2 regions of the Kocuria arenosa genome follow, and region 2 is predicted to be linked to the other one. Evidence: riboswitches for the same ligand, from Rfam matches in the RefSeq annotation. Region 2 holds a riboswitch; the other holds the start of a gene.
What was found. A riboswitch is a leader RNA that binds a small molecule or an ion and turns the genes downstream of it on or off. The one in region 2 is predicted to bind S-adenosylmethionine.
Positions count from the first base shown of each region.

Region 1: another riboswitch for S-adenosylmethionine. It lies ahead of ACFYE3_RS11830 (bifunctional o-acetylhomoserine/o-acetylserine sulfhydrylase); the one in region 2 lies ahead of ACFYE3_RS08910 (O-acetylhomoserine aminocarboxypropyltransferase/cysteine synthase family protein).

Region 1 covers NZ_JBHZTA010000006.1:122,158-125,341, forward strand. Annotated here, with positions in the region: gene metX (homoserine O-acetyltransferase MetX) at 1-165, opposite strand, end outside; gene ACFYE3_RS11830 (bifunctional o-acetylhomoserine/o-acetylserine sulfhydrylase) at 162-1,574, opposite strand; SAM riboswitch class IV at 1,651-1,766, opposite strand; gene ACFYE3_RS11835 (VOC family protein) at 1,908-2,546, shown strand.
Region 2 covers NZ_JBHZTA010000004.1:120,708-123,891, reverse strand. Annotated here, with positions in the region: gene ACFYE3_RS08915 (hypothetical protein) at 1-1,474, shown strand, start outside; SAM riboswitch class I at 1,929-2,041, shown strand; gene ACFYE3_RS08910 (O-acetylhomoserine aminocarboxypropyltransferase/cysteine synthase family protein) at 2,047-3,184, shown strand, end outside.

The sequences.
Region 1 (3,184 bases), on a different contig from region 2:
GGAGCCGTCCGGGGCGAGCGTCCCCCACGTCTCGTAGGCGATCCGGACGTCGGGCAGCCGGAAGCCCGACTCGAGCTCCAGCTCGCCGATCCCGGTCACCCGCGGCACGCCGTCCTCGCGGACGGCGGTCCCGGCGTCGGCGCCTCCCACGACCGTCACGGTCACTCCTGTCCTCCCTGCGCGGCCGCGGCCGCGGCGAAGCCGTGCTCCAGGTCCGCCAGGATGTCGTCGATGTTCTCCAGACCCACGGACAGGCGCACGAAGCCGGGCTCCACGCCGGCGGCCAGCTGCTCCTCGGGCAGGAGCTGGCTGTGCGTGGTGGACGCCGGGTGGATCACGAGGGAGCGGACGTCGCCGATGTTCGCGACGTTCGAGTGCAGGGTCAGGGCGTCGACGAAGGCGGCTCCGGCCTCCCGGCCGCCGTCGAGGACGAAGCCCAGGATGGACCCGGCGCCCCGGGGCGCGTACTTCTGCGCCCGCTCGTGCCACGGGGAGGACTCCAGCCCGGCCCAGGACACCGAGCGCACGTCCTGGCGCGCCTCGAGCCAGCGGGCCACCTTCCCGGCGTTGTCCACGTGCCGCTCCATCCGCAGGGACAGCGTCTCGATGCCCTGCTCGATGAGGAACGCGTTGAACGGGGAGATCGCCGAGCCGAGGTCGCGCAGCAGCTGCACCCGGGCCTTGAGGATGTAGGACAGGTTGACGCCGAAGGGGCCGTCCGCGCCCAGGGCCTCGGCGTAGACGAGTCCGCCGTAGGACTCGTCCGGCTGGTTGAAGCCGGGGAAGCGCTCCGGGTAGTGGCCGAAGTCGAAGTTCCCGGAGTCCACGATCACGCCGCCGATGGCCGTGCCGTGCCCGCCCAGGAACTTGGTGGCAGAGTGCACCACGACGTCCGCGCCCCAGCGGAAGGGCTGGATGAGGTAGGGGGTCGCCACGGTGTTGTCCACGATGAGCGGCACCTCGTGGTCGTGGGCGATCCCGGAGACCGTCTCGATGTCGAGCACGTCGTTGCGCGGGTTCGGGATCGTCTCGGCGAAGAAGGCCTTCGTGTTCGGGCGGACCGCTTGCCGCCAGGCCTCGGGGTCGTCGGGGTCCGCCACGAAGGTGGTCTCGATGCCGAGCTTGGGCAGCGTGAACTTGAAGAGGTTGTAGGTCCCGCCGTACAGGCTGGGGCTGGCCACGATGTGGTCGCCCGCGCCGGCGACGTTGAGCACCGCGAACGTCGTCGCCGACTGCCCCGCACTGAGCATGAGGGCGCCCACCCCGCCCTCCAGGGCGGCGATCCGGTTCTCCACGACCTCCGTGGTCGGGTTGCCGATCCGCGTGTAGATCGGGCCGAGCTCGGCGAGCGCGAAGCGGTCGGCCGCGGCCTGGGCGTCGGGGAAGACGAAGGACGTGGTCTGGTGGATCGGCAGGGCGCGGGAGCCGGTGACCGGGTCGGGGCTCTGCCCCGCGTGGATCTGCCGGGTCTCGAAGGCCCAGCCCCCGGGGTTCTCGGGGGTGGGCCGTCCGGTCGCGGCCTCGCCGGTGCGGGGGACGGAGACGTCGGTGCTGGAAGCGGGGAGATCGGACATGCCGTGGGACTCCTTGCGGAGGTCAGGGGTCCCGTCCCGGTCGAGTCGGTGCGGCCGGGAACGGCCGGGCGCCGGGGACCCGCGCTTGCTCGCTCGCCGGTCGCGAGGAGCCTGGTCTTCACCCAGGGCACCCCACCGCGGTGGAGGGTTGCCGGCCAGCTAGCTGGGGCTTGGACGCTGGCGCTCATGACCTGGACAGCATTCTCCGGATCAGGGCGTCACGGCGTCAAGCCGGACCCGGGCGTGACACCCGGCACGGGGCGTCGCCCGCACGACGCCCGGCGCGTCGCGGACCGATTTGGAGACCAAACTCACAGGGTGCACGATGTGCCCATGAGAGTCGACCACGTGTCCTACGCCTGCCGCCCGGAGGGCCTGGCGGCCACCACCGAGCGCATCGCGGACCAGCTCGGGATCGAGCCGGTCAAGGGCGGGGTGCACCCCCGTTTCGGCACCCGCAACATGATCCTGCCGCTGACGAACCACCAGTACGTGGAGGTCGTCGAGGTCCTCCAGCACCCGGCGGCGGAGAAGGCGCCCTTCGGCCAGGCCGTGCGCGCCCGGTCCGAGGCCGGCGGCGGCTGGCTGGGCTGGGTCGTGGAGGTCGAGGACCTCACTCCCTTCGAGCGGCGCCTCGGGCGCCACTCCGTGCCGGGCCAGCGGGTGTTCCCGGACGGCCGGTGCCTGGAGTGGCACCAGATCGGCGTGAAGGGCCTGATCGCGGACCCGCAGCTGCCGTTCATGATCCACTTCGACTCCGACCCGGAGATGCACCCGTCCCAGGCGCGGATCACGGACGTGGGGCTCGCGGGGATGACCATCGCCGGGGCCCCGGAACGGGTCGCCGAGTGGCTGGGCGCCCCCGTCGAGACCGCGCTCGAGGACCTCGAGGTCGACTGGCGCTATCCGGACGGCACCCCGGGGGTGCTCTCCGTCACGTTCAGCACCCCGGACGGCCCCGTCACCATCTGAGATCGGACGACCCCACCGGGCCGCTCCGCTCGCGGCCTCCGGGCTCGCAGCAGCCGCGGCTGCTCGTCGTGGTCATGGCCGCGGTCGGCGACCAGCCGTCGGGGCACTCGACGGGCCCGGCCACGATCGACGTCGGCCGGGGCCGATGTGACTCCCCCCGGGCGCGCTCTGGAGCCCCGTGGAACAAGTGCCTCCTCGGGGAGGTCCTGTGACCCGGCAACGATGTCACAAAACGTGTCGAACCGTCATGGTGCTGATGGTCCCTGGGGCCCCCGGCGGCGCCCGCGGGGCCTGCCTGTCGCGCCCCTCGGGGAAGGGCTGCTGCGGTGGCCGGCAGTTGTTCCCGCGGCTCCAGAATCCCGTGTGACCTGCAGGAACGCGACTGACTTACTGGTCAGCAGCCAGGGGGCACTCCTGGGCGCAGGCCGCGGAACCCCCGGCCCGTCCCGTCCCGCCCCCGGAGGAACGAGGTCCGACGGGACAGAGATTTGTTGCCATTGCTCCTGGTCGGACTCTTGAACGCGCCGCTAACCCCCTTCTACCGTGGTGTCACCCGGTTCTCAGGGAAGGCCCATCTCACAGGCCTTGACATAGATTCTCTCGCGTGCATGACGCTTTCTTCGTCATGCCCTCCTTAG
Region 2 (3,184 bases):
GGTGGTGCTGGTGGCCTGGGCGGTCGCCGCGGTCCTGGGTCTCGGGGCCTCGTTGGCGGATCTGGTGGCCGCCGGTTCCCCCGGCGGGATGCTGCACCGCCCGGCGGCCGCCTGGGTAGGCGCCGGGGCGCCGGTGCTCGGAGTCGCCGTGCTGCTCGGGGTGGCCTGGGTCGGTGCCGTGGACCTGTTGCGCGGGCTGGGACCGGTGGGGGTGTCCCCGGAGCGGGCGGTATGGGTGTTGCCGCTGCCCGGGGCCGGGGCGCAGGAACCGATCCGCAGTGTGCGCCGGATGCTGTGGGTGGCGGCTGCGGCCGGGGCGCTGTTCGGTGGCACCGGCCTGCTGCTGCTGCGGGGCACCGGGCTGACGGCCGGGTGGGGTATGCCGTGGTGGGAAGCGGTAGCGCAGCTGGTGTGCTGGGCCGGCCTGGGGGTCAGCGCCGTCGGGGTCGCGGTCTGGGCCCAGACCGCCGGCGGGGCGCGAACGCCGCCGCGGTCCCGCCCCTGGGCGGGCTGGTTCCTGGCCCTGGGGGCTGTCCTGGTCGTGCTGTCCGGGACCCGGGACGGGGCCACCGGCCGCTGGGATGTCGTGCCGCCCCTGTGGGCCGGGGCAGTCGCAGGCGCACTGGCGGTGGTGGCCGGGCTGTTCTGGGTCTGGGCGCTGCGGCGGGCCCGGACCCTGGACGGGGTGCAGCTGCGGGCGGCCGGGGCGCGGACCCGGCACCTGAGCAACGCCGTGTCCCTGCTGTCGGCCCAGGACCTGACCGCCGCCTTGGCCCCGGCCACGGTGACCGGGGTGCGGGGACTGCCGGGGAGCACACCGGGCTGGGTGTCCGGGCCGCGCACGGTGGTGCTGTTCGCCTCGCTCACCGCCCTGCGGACCAGCCGGTGGCGGGCCGGGCTGGCCGTGGACCTCGGGCTGACCGTGGTGCTGCTGGACGCCTTCGCCCACACCATGGTGCTCGCCGGCTGGGCTGCGCTGCTGCTGGTGGGCTACCGGGGCCTGGGCCGCGGCACGGCCTATCTGGCCGATCTGCGCGCCGGGGCCGCCGCCGAACGGAACCTCCCGATCGCCCCCACCGCAGCCGCCCTGATGCACCTGGTGGTCCCGTGCGCGCTCAACGCCGCGGTCCTGGCCGCGGTGGCACTGCTGGCCGGGCTCGCGGCCGGCACCAGCTGGGGAGAGCTGATGCTTCTCGGTGCCGTGGTCGGGACCGGTATCGGCGCGGTCGGCCTCTACCGGGCTCTGGCCCCGGAACCGGACCACACCCAGCCCCCGATCGACACCCCCCTGGGACCGGTGCCCGTAGCCCAGCTGATCGGCTACAGCCGGGGGCTCATCCTGGTGCCCGCCCTGCTCGCGGCACCCGCCACCGTACTGCTTCATCCCGCCACCTGGCCGGCAGCCCTGGTAGCCGCACTCGCCCTGGCGGCCACCGCCGTGGCCCTGGCGATCAGCACCGACCGGAAACACTGAGGCCCAAATCCTGAGGGCCACGGCCGAGCCGAACCACACCTACCAGGCTCACGAAGTGCGATAGGGGTTGGTCATACGCCGCGGGTTGCCACGGTCGAAGAGCGGGGCCGGGGAGAGCCCTCCTGTGGTGGTGGAGGACGAATCCGATGGCTCCGTGCACGGCTCCCGGGATCCAATTGACGCCGTTCACCACGCCGTTGATGACGCCACCCCCAGGCGGGCGTCATCTTCTCCGCGCACAACGCCCTCGACGACGCCCTGGTCTTCCGCCGGGACATCACTGAGCCCACGATGAGGGCCGGGCGGCCGGCCGTCACAACCTGTCACAAACCCGGCCCGACGTCGGCCGAGCGCGACCGCCCGGCCCGAAGATGTCCCGACGTGTGGTTTTGTGACAACCGACCCCACCGTCCGTTGGACTATAGAGCCGTCCATCGAGTGGGATGAGCGCACCACACCATCCAGAGCGGCCGAGAGATCTGGCTCGACGACGCCGCAGCAACCAGTCAGCCGACCCTGGGACACCGGGACCGGCGGGCACGGTGCTACCGCCAGGACCGATGGAGGATCGAATGAATCACCACGCCACCCAACAGGTCCACGCCGGCTACGAGCCCGAGGCCCCCTACTGGCCGGTGGCCGTGCCCATCCACCAGACGGCGGCCTACCGCTTCCCCGATCACGCCACGGCCGCCTCGATGTTCCGGCTGGAGACCCCCGGGTTCACCTACAGCCGCACGGGCAACCCCACGGTCGCCGTGTTCGAGAACCGACTGGCGGCCCTGGAGGGCGGGATCGGGGCCATCGGCACCGCCACGGGACAAGCCGCCGTCGCGCTGTCCCTGCTGACCCTGCTCCACGGCGGCAAGCACTTGGTCGCCTCCAGCCAGCTCTACGGCGGGACGGTGGACCTGCTGACGGACACCTTCGCCGACTTCGGCATCGAGGTCACTTTCGCCGACCCGGCCGACCCGCAGGCCTGGGGCGCGGCGATCCGGCCGGACACCCGCGCGTTCTTCCTGGAGTCCATCACCAACCCGCTGGCCACCGTGCCGGACCTGCCGGCGCTGGCGGACATCGCCCACGCCTCCGGGGTCCCGGTCGTGGTGGACAGCACCTTGGCGACGCCGGTCCTGTACCGGCCACTGGAACATGGTGCCGACGTGGTGGTGCACTCCGCCACGAAGTTCATCGGCGGGCACGGGGCCGTCCTCGGCGGGGCGATCGTGGACGGCGGCACCTTCGACTACGGCGCAGCCCCGGAGCGGTGGCCCCAACTGACCCGGCCCAAGGCCCGCTACGGCGGACAGGCACTCATCGACCGGCACGGCCGCGGCGCCTACCTGGCGCTGGCGCGCAGCAAGTTCCTGCACGACCTCGGCCCCTCCCTCGCCCCGGCCAGCGCCGCCCAGTTCATCCAGGGCCTGGAGACCCTCGCCGTCCGCATCGCCCGGCAGGAGGAGACCGCGCGAACGGTCGCCGAGCACTTGGCCCGGCACCCCACCGTCGGGCGCGTCCACCACCCGGCGATCCCCGGACACCCCAGCGCCGCCCTCGCCGAGAGGGACTTCCCGCACGGCACCGGCTCGGTGTTTTCCTTCGACCTGGCCGCCGGCCCCGAGGCCATCGGCCCGTTCATTGACGCTCTGGAGCTGTTCCAGCTCGTGGCCAACATCGGGGACGTGCGCTCCCTGGTCAGCCACCCGGCGA